2 regions of the Shewanella sp. SP1S1-7 genome follow, and region 2 is predicted to be linked to the other one. Evidence: predicted binding sites of a transcription regulator. Region 2 holds the regulator's gene; the other holds the start of a gene.
What was found. Region 2 encodes sigma-54, which starts transcription at its own class of promoters, with help from an activator protein. Its sites were predicted from a motif close to GTTGGCACGNNNNTNGNNT; they were not measured.
Positions count from the first base shown of each region.

Region 1: Q4Q49_RS12665 (TorF family putative porin) is a predicted target of sigma-54. The motif match lies at 3,310-3,328, and genes of this name have one in related genera.

Region 1 is NZ_JAUOEU010000014.1:110,859-117,048, reverse strand. It holds gene Q4Q49_RS12675 (GGDEF domain-containing response regulator) at 1-1,366, shown strand, start outside; gene rimK (30S ribosomal protein S6--L-glutamate ligase) at 1,528-2,433, shown strand; gene Q4Q49_RS12665 (TorF family putative porin) at 2,520-3,212, opposite strand; gene Q4Q49_RS12660 (HU family DNA-binding protein) at 3,503-3,775, opposite strand; gene Q4Q49_RS12655 (response regulator) at 3,935-4,732, opposite strand; gene Q4Q49_RS12650 (hypothetical protein) at 4,816-5,196, opposite strand; gene Q4Q49_RS12645 (DUF4240 domain-containing protein) at 5,324-5,833, shown strand; gene Q4Q49_RS12640 (hypothetical protein) at 5,850-6,161, opposite strand.
Region 2 is NZ_JAUOEU010000010.1:124,356-130,545, reverse strand. It holds gene Q4Q49_RS10535 (HPr family phosphocarrier protein) at 1-36, opposite strand, end outside; gene rapZ (RNase adapter RapZ) at 23-877, opposite strand; gene ptsN (PTS IIA-like nitrogen regulatory protein PtsN) at 874-1,317, opposite strand; gene hpf (ribosome hibernation promoting factor) at 1,320-1,607, opposite strand; gene Q4Q49_RS10515 (RNA polymerase factor sigma-54) at 1,636-3,114, opposite strand; gene lptB (LPS export ABC transporter ATP-binding protein) at 3,222-3,953, opposite strand; gene lptA (lipopolysaccharide transport periplasmic protein LptA) at 3,950-4,504, opposite strand; gene lptC (LPS export ABC transporter periplasmic protein LptC) at 4,491-5,051, opposite strand; gene kdsC (3-deoxy-manno-octulosonate-8-phosphatase KdsC) at 5,048-5,599, opposite strand; gene Q4Q49_RS10490 (KpsF/GutQ family sugar-phosphate isomerase) at 5,599-6,190, opposite strand, start outside.

The DNA.
Region 1 (6,190 bases), on a different contig from region 2:
TTCAATGGCATTGGCGTTACGGAATAGCCATCAAAAACTAAAAGAGCTGGCCGAGCACGACTCGCTCACTAAGCTGGTTAATCGCTATGGTTTTGAACTGTGTCTTAATCGAGCGATCGCAAGGGCGAAACGCTGTCACGACTATTTAGCGGTCATCTTACTGGATCTCGATGATTTCAAAGCGATTAACGACACCTTAGGCCACCAAACGGGTGATGTGCTGTTACTCAAAGTGGCGGCTCGATTAAGTGAAGTGCTGCGAGATGGCGACATTATTGCCCGTTTAGGCGGTGACGAATTTGTCGTACTGGTGACAGATAACGATTATAAATATTTCCCCATGATAGTGGCCAATCGACTGCTCAAAGTCTTTGAGGATGAATTTTGCCTCGGTGATAACGATGTGCTTATCGGTGCCAGTATCGGTGTGGCTTTTTATAATGAAGCGGCTTCGAACAGTTCTGAGCTGATGAAATGCGCCGATATCGCCATGTATCGCGCTAAAAAGATGGGCCGAAACCAGATCCAGTTTTATTCGGAAGCCCTAGACAAAGAGGTGCGCTACCGTAATCATATCGAGTCAAGTTTACGTATAGCCTTAAAAAGAAATGAATTTAAGGTCCATTATCAAGCACAGGTTAATGCGAAAACCCATCAGCTGGTGGGGATGGAAGCCCTTATCCGATGGCAGCATCCTGTGGATGGTATTATCGCCCCAGATCAATTTTTGCCCATAGCCGAAGAAATTGGATTAATGGATGACATTGATGATTGGGTGCTTGAACAAGCCTGTACCCAGGCACAGGTTTGGTTAGCCCAATTACAGCCCCTAGGCCAAGAATTCACTATCGCAGTAAACCTTTCAGCCTCTCAAATTGGAAATGAGAACCTGTTTGATAAAATCGTGCATACACTGACGAAGACAGGCCTGCCTGCTGGAGCATTAGAGCTTGAAATTACAGAAAATTGCCTTATTGAAGATCCCCATGAACATGCCAAAGTGCTCGATAGAATCGCCGGATTAGGGGTGCGTTTTGCCCTCGATGACTTCGGGACGGGTTTTTCGTCATTAGAACACATCAAACTGTTTCCGATCAGCGTGCTGAAAATCGATAAAAGCTTTGTCGCTTCCTACGATAAGGATGAAAAAGACACCCGATTGCTCGCCGCTTTACTCAACTTTGCCTATGGGTTTAATGTTATTTCTGTGGCGGAGGGTGTTGAAACGTTTGAGCAAGCAGAGTTTTGCACTGCTCGCCATTGCACTGTTTTACAAGGGTATTTATTCTCTCGCCCCTTAGATGCCGCGGCGTTTGAGGCCAAGTATATTCTGCCACTACTAACCCAAACTCAGTTCCCAGTGTGAGAGGTCTCGAACTATTTCAATAGCATAGTGATTTCGTCTGGTGAGGAATATTTTCTTGCTTTACACTGAGCAATAGACAAATATCAGCCCCTTTTTCTGTCGCTGTGCTTTTAGTGCCGCAGAATGGTTTATTCACTCATGCTTAAGTTGGTCACTCAGCAATGAAAATAGGTATTTTATCCCAATTCCCCCAGTTGTATTCGACACAACGTTTAGTGGAGGCTTGTCAAAGCCGCGGACATGAAGCGGTTGTGATCAATACACTGAACTGCTACATGAATATTAATTCCATTAAGCCTAGCATTCATTACGAAGGCACTGAATTAGTTGGCTTTGATGCCATCATTCCGCGTATTCATGCCAGCGTGACTTTCTATGGTTGTGCCGTTGTACGTCAGTTCGAAATGATGGGCGTGTATGCGGCGAATGATTCAATCTCTATTGCGCGTTCTCGGGACAAATTGCGGGCGCTGCAATTGCTCTCCCGTAAAGGGATTGGCATGCCAGTGACAGGCTTTGCCAATAAGCCGAATGACATCCCCGATCTCATCAATATGGTGGGCGGTGCTCCGTTAGTCATTAAGTTACTCGAAGGTACTCAAGGGATTGGCGTGGTATTAGCCGAGACGAAAACGGCTGCTGAGAGCGTGATAGAAGCATTCCTAGGGCTGAAAGCGAATATCTTAGTACAGGAATACATTAAAGAATCCAATGGCAGTGATATTCGTTGTTTTGTTGTCGGTGACAAGGTCATCGCCTCTATGAAGCGCCAAGGTCCCGAGGGGGATTTTCGCTCTAATCTGCATTTGGGTGGCTGTGGTGAGGTGGTTAAAATCACTGCAGTGGAACGTAAGATGGCGATTGCGGCGGTGAAAGCGATGGGATTGGTGGTCGCTGGGGTGGATATTTTACGCTCTAATCGTGGTCCTTTGATCCTTGAGGTGAATTCGGCGCCAGGCATTGAAGGGATTGAACAAACCACAGGGATTTCAGTGACTGAGCCTATTGTTGAATATATCGAGAAAATGGTCGCTGCCCGTAAAACCAATAGACCTATTATTGCCTAATAGTTGATTACGCTAAAAAAACGCTACCGTTTAAGGTGGCGTTTTTTATGCTTAGAGCTTAGACGTAAGATCCTAAATGTTAGATCTTAGAGATCAAAGCTGTAGGAATAGCCGAGTACCAGTTTGGCATCATCATCGGTGAGATCGGTATCAGAAACCATGAACGACACTGTGCCCATGCTGGTATCTGCACTGAGTGTGACGTTATAGTCGGCATAGTTATCTTCGCCAAACCAAGATTGCACAACATCACCGCTTGAGTAGCCATAGTGCACTGATAAGCTAAGTTTTTCAGTGAGAGGCACAGAGACAGTCGCGGCAAGATAGCTGAGATCTTTATTATCTAACGGATCGGCGGCGACATCGTCACCGGCATTGATGACATGGGAGTAACCCAGTTCAAGCCACTTCCAAGTTACTGCAGCATGGAGTTCACCAAAATCAATGCTGCCAGGAGCGTCTGGGTAGGCGTAGTAGAGGTAGCCAAAGTCGTAACTGATGTCTTCGGTAATATTGCCACCATAACCCGCGTAGAGATCTAGCTCGTAGCTCGTATCATCACCAAAATCCACATTCGATGCCCAAGTGCCGGCATAAAATCCAGAATCATGGCTGTAGTCAATCCCACCTTGGATTGCGACCGCATCTTTAGTTTGGGTCGCACCGCGCCATAGGTAATTAGAGGTACCACCAATGTTGCCTGATACGGCTGCAAAGGCATTGCCAGCCAGTAACATTCCCGTCGATAAGGCCAAAACGCTGTACAGTGATTTCTTCATGCTCATCCCCTCGATTGACTTATTTATCGATTCACCAGTGGCACACTTAAGTAAGCAGTGGTCATTAGTGCATCTTGGTTTTTTTCTAAGAAGGGATTTGCTAATCACATGCCACTATTACAATTCTATGTAAAACAAGATATTAGAATATCAAGTGTTAATAAAATGTTTTTATTTGCCAGTTTATGGGGCAGAGGCGCACTCTTGTTGTGCAAAAAATATTCAGCGTTTCACTGGGATAGGGCAAAAAAAACGCCTCACAATGGAGGCGTTGTTTTGAATTTTCTCGCTTAGTTTACGCTGTCGCGTAGGGTCTTACCCGCTTTAAACTTAGGTACAGTCGCTTCAGCGATTTGAATTTCTTTACCCGTTTGTGGGTTACGGCCGGTGCGAGCTGCACGAGTCGCAGTTTCAAACGAACCGAAGCCTACGATGGAGATTTTGTCACCATTTTTCATTGATTCGGTAATGGCTGCTTCAAAAGACTTCAATGCGCGTGCGGCTTCTACTTTCGTTAGATCGGCATTTTCTGCAATTTTGGCGATAAGTTCAGTTTTGTTCATTTTTATTGTCTCTTCTTTCCGTAGATTTATTTGAAATAAGCGTGCCTAACATGCCATAAGGTTTAGCGCTTGGAAAGCCTTTTGCGTCTAAGGTGCCGGAGGATGTTCGGTAAAGCGCAGAATATTTGCTCAGTTCGTGACTTAAGTTTTATTCTGGTTTTATTCTTCTAACAGTTGATAGAGTAATTTTTTAACCAATTTGGGTTCAAAGGGCTTGTCGCATAAGGCATTCACACCCGCTTGGGACACATTGCTGAGGTGGGTATCGTTTGCTTCGGAAGACACCATCAAGATGGGAATATGCGATTGCTGGCTTTCATTGCGGATATATTGAGTCAGCGCAAGGCCATCTACGCTTGGCATATTGTAGTCAGTGATCACTAAGTCAAACATATTGTTTTTCATCAACTCTATGGCCTGTGCGCCATCTTCGGCCTCGGTAATCAGTTTCATCCCTAAGTTACCGATAGTGCGTTTAATAACGTTTCTTGCCATGCGGCTATCATCGACCACTAATACGCGCACATCCTGCACATCGAAATTACTGAGGTCGAGCTCATCGTGGCTGAGCAGATCGATAGTGGCATTTAAGGCTGTGGCTAAATGGTCGGCACTGAAGGGCTTAGGCAAGATAGCGACCACACCCGATTGACGGAATATCTCAAGTTGCTCACGGCGACACTCGCTCGATACCAGCATAAATTGAATATCTTTGCAGTCCGCGCTAGCCTTTAAGTAGCCTAAGAGATCGATGGCGGTGCCATCATCAAAATGCATCGCGCTGGCGATAAGATCGGGTTTGTGGCGAGCAATAATATCTTTAGCCGCTTCAATATTTTCTGCGGTTTGAATGCTGAGAATACCTTCCTGTTGTAAGCGTTGAATAATAATTCGACGCTGGATATCTGAAGGTTCTACCAAAAGAATGGAAAGTTCACTGGGCGATAAATGGCTCATAGTCTACTTCAAGTTAAGAGTCGCAAGTATTTTATTGGGTCGCTAAGCTACGCGATTAGTAACAGCTTAGCAACAAATGTCCATTACTGCGTTTGACGGGTCAAATAATGACTCGTGACCTTAGAAAATGCGATCCAATATTGCAGGAGTAAAATGACAATAATGCTTATCGTCAGCGGCAACATAGGAATATTGTGACCAGAAACAATCACTTTTACATCTTCAGGGGTTATACGATAGGCAATAATCGCTGTAATGCCTAGGGCGGAAAATCCTAAGGTTTGCATGCCGATATAAATCTTCAATACTAAGCTCGACCACGGCGTGCGCATCATTATGCCAACGAGCACGGGGAGGGCGCCTAGGGTGAATACATCAAAGGATTGCGTTGTCACAGCCCGTAAAAGTGCGGCAATGCTGAAGAGGCAATATAAAGAGATCAGTAGCATAAGACGTTTAGGCATAGATGTATGTGTAGACAGGTAGCGAAGAAGATGAGCAAGTGTAGGAAATGCCCTAATCCGAGTCCAGTATAACCTTAATATCGTGTAGAATATGCCTTTTTGCGAAAGGCTCTAATAGGTGAAGTTTATGACAGAAGTTGAGTTTTGGGGTTTAGTCACGCGAACGGAAGCGGCGCAATCACAGGAGTCTTTGACTCAAGCACTGAAGCAGAAACTCGCCGAACTGAGTAATGAAGAGTTAAAAGCCTTCGATAAAATCTTTGGTCAGCAGATGCGCCGGAGTTATTTGTGGTCGGTGTGGGGTGCGGCTTACATTATTACTGGCTGTGATTCTGAATATGCTTTTGCCGAATTCAGGTGTTTTTTGATTTCACTCGGCAAAGAAATCTACGATGGTGTAGTCAATCAGCCTGATACTTTAGCGCGTTTAGCCGCTTGGCCTGAGCGAGATGCCTATGCTTATCCCTTTGTGGATGAATACGATCTTATTGCTGGGCAATTATATGAAGATAGAACCGGTGATGAGCTGCCCTTTATGCCATCGGGCAAGGCGACGCCCGTAGGGAAGAAATTTAGCACTAAGCCCAAGGATTTAAAGCAACAATACCCTGAGCTCAGCGCCCGTTTTCCATTTTAATCTTGGTCATCGCTTATTAGCGTAAGCAGGCATTGGTTGTGACATCGAAGGTCATGCCGTATTTAGGGCAGATTTCATTCATAAACTCATGTTCTTGCACGGTTAATTGCTGAGTAAAATCTTGCTTAAGCTGCTCAGTCATTTGGGTTTCAGCCGCATGTTGCGTCTTAGCCAATTTGCTAAAATGAGCGTTAACTGCCTGTTGTTGGCTGATGGTCAATGGCGCCGCATGGCTTGAAAGACTTATGCAAGTTCCGATCGTTAGCAGGGCTAGTAAAGCGAATTTACGTGAGTAAGAATTTGATAAGTTTGCTGTTTTTAGATTCATAGGTAAGCTCCAAATTAAAAATTACGTTT
Region 2 (6,190 bases):
GTTACAGATGGTGATCTGACGTTCAAGCTTTGGCATTATTCAGCTCTCGATGGCGGGCATAAACTTTATGTTTACCGTTACTAAAGCGTTTAGCCAATTGCTCTGCGACGTAAACCGATCTGTGTTGCCCACCCGTGCAGCCAATCGCCACAGTTAAATAACTGCGATTGTTGCGCTCGAGATGTGGCAGCCAAGTTTCCAGTAAATTTTCGATTTGCCAGATGAACTTATTCACGAGTGGTTGACGATTTAAGAACTCAGCCACGGGCTCATCTAAGCCTGTCAATGGACGCAGCGCCAGTTCCCAGTGTGGGTTAGGCAGGAAGCGCACATCGAACATAAAGTCGGCTTCGGTTGGCATACCGTGCTTAAAGCCAAAGGACTCGAAGTTGATCACTAACTCTTTATCGACGCTGCCGAGCAGAATTTGTCTGACTTGGTCGCTTAAATCATAGATATTCAGGTTCGACGTATCTATGTAATGATCGACCAGTTTTGACATAGGCTCGAGCAGCTTCCCTTCCAGTTTTATCGCTTCTTGCAAAGAGACTTGGCTCTTCGACAAAGGGTGCAAACGGCGGGTCTCGCTGTAACGCTTGAGCAGAATTTTATCGCTGGAATTGAGGAAGAAGCTGGTTAACTCAGTATCAGGAGGCAGGCTCGCCAGTTGCTTCACTAAGACCTTGTCCTGCTCAGGCATGTTACGCACGTCGACACTGATGGCGACGAGATCGTTACTGCCTTTGAGTTGCTCAAGCAAAGTGCCGATTAAGGGCAAGGGAAGGTTATCGACACAATAATAGCCGAGATCTTCGAGTACCCTTAGGGCGACAGATTTGCCTGAGCCTGAGCGGCCCGACACTATGACCAGTTTCATCCAGTGATTACCTGATAGAGTTCCGTTTCATCATGCGTCTTGCGTAATTGCTTTAATATTTGCTTGTCGCTCAGCTTTTCGGCCATGCAAGACAAGGTACTTAAGTGCTGCTGACATTGGTCTGCAGGCACCAGTAGTGCAAATAAAATATCAACAGGTTGCTTATCGATAGCATCGAATGCTATCGGCTCTTCACACTTAATGAGTATGGCAATGGGCTGATCTATATCGGCTAGTCGACCATGTGGAATGGCGATGCCGTTACCTATACCTGTGCTCCCCATCTTTTCGCGCGCCACTAGGCTTTCGAATATCTCTTGAGATGAGAGGGTCGGGTACTGGGCAGCGACTAAGTCGCTGATGAGTTCCAGTACCTTTTTCTTGCTGCCCGGAGTGGCGCAGGTAGTGCACTCCGGCCGCAGTATGGTACAAAGTTCCATTATTAGTGTTTTGTTAACTTCTCTTTGTGTTTAATAACCTGACGATCAAGCTTGTCAATCAGGGCGTCTATAGCGGCATACATGTCAGCATGCTCTGAAGTAGCAAAAACTTCACCACCGATAAGATTTATTCTCGCTTCGGCAATCTGTTGCATTTTCTCGACATTGAGCACAACGTGCACATTATTGATCTGTTCGAAATGGCGTTCAAGTTTTGAAAACTTTTCTTCTACATATGCGCGTAACGATTCGGTAATTTCGACATGGTGTCCACTCAGGTTTATTTGCATAGAAACGTCCTCCGATATCCACTGTAGGTTATAAACTTTTACGCTGATTAGAAGGCGGAATGAGCATAGCCTCTCGGTACTTCGCAATGGTTCTGCGGGCTACGTTGATCCCTTGTTCTGCCAGAAGCTGTGCCATCTTACTGTCGCTTAATGGTTTTTTCTGGTTTTCCGCTGCAACCAGTTTCTTAATGAAGGCTCTGATTGCTGTGGATGAGCACTCCCCACCATCGTCAGTTCCGACGTGGCTAGAGAAGAAGTATTTTAGTTCAAAAAGTCCCTTAGGGGTATGCATGTATTTCTGTGTCGTCACCCTTGAGATGGTCGACTCATGCATTTCTACCGCTTCGGCAATATCGTTCAGCACCATAGGTTTCATGGCTTCTTCACCGTATTCAAAGAAACCTTGCTGATATTGGACGATACAGTTCGCCACCTTCAACAGGGTATCATTACGGCTCTCTAAACTCTTGATAAACCATTTAGCCTCTTGCAGATGACCACGAATAAATTGGCTATCGGCTTGGCTTTTAGTGCTGCGCGCCATCGAGGCATAATGTTGGTTTACATTGATTTTTGGCATGCAGTCAGGATTCAGCTCAACCACCCAGCGGCCATTTTTCTTCGACACTGACACATCTGGGATGACGTATTCGTCATCGTTGGGCGTAATCAATAAACCTGGGCGAGGATTGAGGGTTTGGATAAGCGCTATGCCGTCTCTTAACTCATCCTCTTTTAATTTAGTCTTACGCATCAACAATCTAAAATCGCGGGCTGCGATCAGATCTAAATGATCTTTGATCAGCATGCGGGCGTTTTCTAGGTTGGGCGTGTCAGCGGCGAAATGCGACAGTTGGATCAACAGGCACTCGCTTAAATCGCGGGCGGCAACACCAATGGGATCAAAATGTTGAATGCGCTTTAGTACGGCTTCGACTTCGTCGAGCTCAACCTCAGAATTGCCCATGGCTTCGAGGATTTCGTCAGTGCTTTGGGTGAGATAGCCTTGATCGTCGATGGCATCAATAATGGCGGTGGCAATGGCTAAATCGGTTTCAGAAAACGGTGTGAGGTTTTTTTGCCATTCTAAGTGTTCATACAAGCCTTCACTGGTCTCACCTTGGAAGGGCATATCGTCTTCACGACTGCCGCCGGGGCCAGAATTGGGAGAGGCGGTGAACACTTCATCCCAGGTGGTGTCCATGGGGAGTTCGTCGGGCATGGATTCTTTGGTTAAGGACTCTGCCGTGTCTATGGTGGAGCTGTCTTTTTCTGGCGGTAGGGTGCTAGATTCACTGAAATCCGTATCGGATAGCGTTTGGTTTACAGGGTCTTTAGTGGCGTCGAATTGATCCTCTTCCAGCTCGAGAAGGGGATTAGAATCTAAGGCTTGCTGGATCTCTTGCTGCAGTTCTAATGACGACAGTTGCAACAGACGGATGGCCTGTTGTAATTGTGGCGTCATGGTTAACTGTTGACCCAGTTTGAGCTGGAGTGACGCTTTCATGTTACCGCTGATCCCTACGTTATTATTGTTGGATGAGGTCGCTTGTTATCATCTTGAGTGGAGTCCAATGGTGGCATAAATTGCCTGCATTGGCTCCGCTTGATTAACTATAGCCTGAATTGTTCACCTAAGTACACAGCCCTAACTTGCTGATTGTCTAAGATCTCTGCGGGTGTTCCTTCGGCAATCAAGTTTCCGTGACTCACGATATAGGCATGTTCACACACATCTAATGTCTCACGGACATTGTGGTCTGTGATCAACACGCCAAGGCCACGACTTTTGAGCTGTTCGATAATCTTTTTAATGTCGATAACCGAAATCGGATCGACACCAGCAAAGGGTTCATCGAGCAAAATGAACTTAGGATTTGCTGCTAACGCCCGTGCAATTTCGACACGGCGACGTTCGCCCCCCGACAATGACATGCCTTGGCTGTCACGGATGTGGGTGATGTGGAATTCTTCGAGCAGATGCTCGAGTTGTTCTTCCCTTTGCTCTTTCTTCAATTCTTTGCGCGTTTGCAGTACGGCCATGATGTTGTCATGGACGGTCAGCTTACGGAAGATACTGGCTTCCTGCGGCAAGTAACCTATGCCTTTGCGGGCGCGCAGGTGCATAGGATCTGCGGTTAAATCATCATCGTCGATAAAGATGTGGCCTTTATCGCTTTTAACCAGACCGACGACCATGTAAAAGGTGGTAGTTTTACCCGCGCCGTTCGGGCCGAGTAGGCCAACGACTTGACCGGTTTTGACCGTCAGACTGACGTCTTTAACCACTTGGCGACTCTTATAACTCTTTGCCAGATTTTGTGCTCTTAGGGTGATTTGGGTCATTTAGAGTCCTGCTTTTTCACAGGTCTATCCGCTGGCGCGTCTGGTTTGGCATCATCTTGATAGCTTTCAGGCTGAATAATAGTGATCACGCGATCGTCACCATTACCAGTGCTTTCTGCAATCAATTTTTGCTGGATGATGTTATAGCGGATCACATTACCCGTCACTTGGCTACCTGCTTGATCTAACGAAGCTTGGCCTTTCAGTGTCAGGGTACGGCTTGCCATATCGTAACGAATTTCTTTCGCGCTCGCCGAGGCTGGACGGCCATCGTCTAACACTTGGCTGTAAGTTGCTGGGTTACCAGTGGCCACTAAAATTTTGCTATTTTCACCTTCGGCAGAAAATGCACGCAGTTCATTTGCTTGGATTTTTATCGAGCCTTGGGTAACTTCCACCGGACCAAAGAAGATGATCTGGTTGTTCTTGATATCTGCCGTTTGGCTCACTGCTTTGATTTTAACTTCCTGCTTTAGGTCGTCGACTTTAGCAAAGGCGCTCATGCTCATTATTAGCATTAGGCTGGCAAGTAATACGTTATTTTGCTTCATATGTTCCTACTACCTGACTGGTCAATTTCACTTCTTGCGCGTTGAGGTCGGCATAAAGGCCTTGGCCTTGAATATTAAAATCTTTCCCTGTGACGTAAATGGTACGTTCAGAGGTCATTATCATAGTATTGAGATCGAGTTCCAGATAACTGGTGGACAAGGTCTGGATCGGTTCTTCTGCGCTAATGGCATCAATAATAACATTGTTTTCTAGTACAACCTTGCCCGTTTCCTTGTTTAGCTTGCCCTGATCTGCACTGAGTTGCCATTGTGCTTTACCTTGGTCTGGATAAACAAGATAAACAGGTTGAGTAAAGTAAGTTTGATTCGTTGAATCATAATGTTCCATGTGTTTCGCCGTCACACGGCTATTGACTAGCCCTTGTTCATTGAACTCAACACTGCGCAGATCTTCAATGATGAAATCTGGGGTATTCTGATCTTTAACTCTATTATCGGTATCACCGCTGTGTTTGTTCTGCACTTGCCAATAAAGCACTAATGCAGTTCCAAAAAAAGCAATAATCGCGAGTGTCACACGACTCATATACTCATTCCATGGGCCGAAGTGAATTTATTTTGACTGAGTAACAATAGATCTGTGAGTTCACGCAGGGCACCGTGGCCACCATTGAGCGTGGTCACAAAGTGGGCGTGCTGACGCACATAGGGATGACCATCGGCAACGCTGACAGCTAAACCGACGACATTCATCACTGGCAGATCGACAATATCATCACCGATATACGCCACTTCTTCTGGGGTAACGCCATAGAGTGCGAGCAATGCTTCATAGGGCTCGAACTTATTGTCTACGCCTTGGTAAATATGGGCAACCCCAAGGGCTGTCATACGGTTTTCAACGATTTTGGATTGACGTCCAGTGATAACCGCAAGATTAAAACCGCTGGTGAGTATCGAGCGCACGCCATAGCCATCGCGAGTGTGGAAGGCTTTTAGCTCTTCGCCGCTATTGCTTAGGTAAATACGACCGTCGGAAAACACCCCGTCGACGTCACAGATCAACAGTTTAATCTTTTGCGCGCGTTGCCACACATCATCACTGATTGGGCCGTAAAATCCTTGCTGTGGCATTAAATGACTCCTGCTTTAACCATGTCTAGCATGTTAAGAGCGCCGATTGGATGGCGGTCTTTATCGATAACAATTAATCCGTTGATGTTTTTTGAGTCCATCACTTGCAGCGCTTGGGCGGCCAACACACCGTCGGTGATGGTCACGCAGTTACGGGTCATCACATCGGCGATGGGCGTTGTACGCAGATTTACTTCGGCATCGATAACGCGGCGTAAATCACCATCGGTGAAGATACCAACCAGCTTGCGCTGATCATCGATAATCGCGGTCATGCCTAAGCCTTTCTTAGAGATTTCGTACAGGGCTTCTGTGATGCAAATATCGTGGTTAACGAGCGGTAAGTCATCACCGCTATGCATGACATCGCAGACTTTTAACAATAACTTACGCCCTAAAGCACCGCCAGGATGGGACATAGCAAAGTCATCACGGGTAAAGCCTTTTGCTTGTAGTAGCGCAATGGCAATCGCATCGCCCATCACTAAGGTCGCTGTGGTACTCGACGTTGGGGCAAGTCCAAGTGGGCAAGCCTCTTCGGGTACTTCAATACATAAATGCACTTTAGATAAGCGCGCCATGTTCGATTCG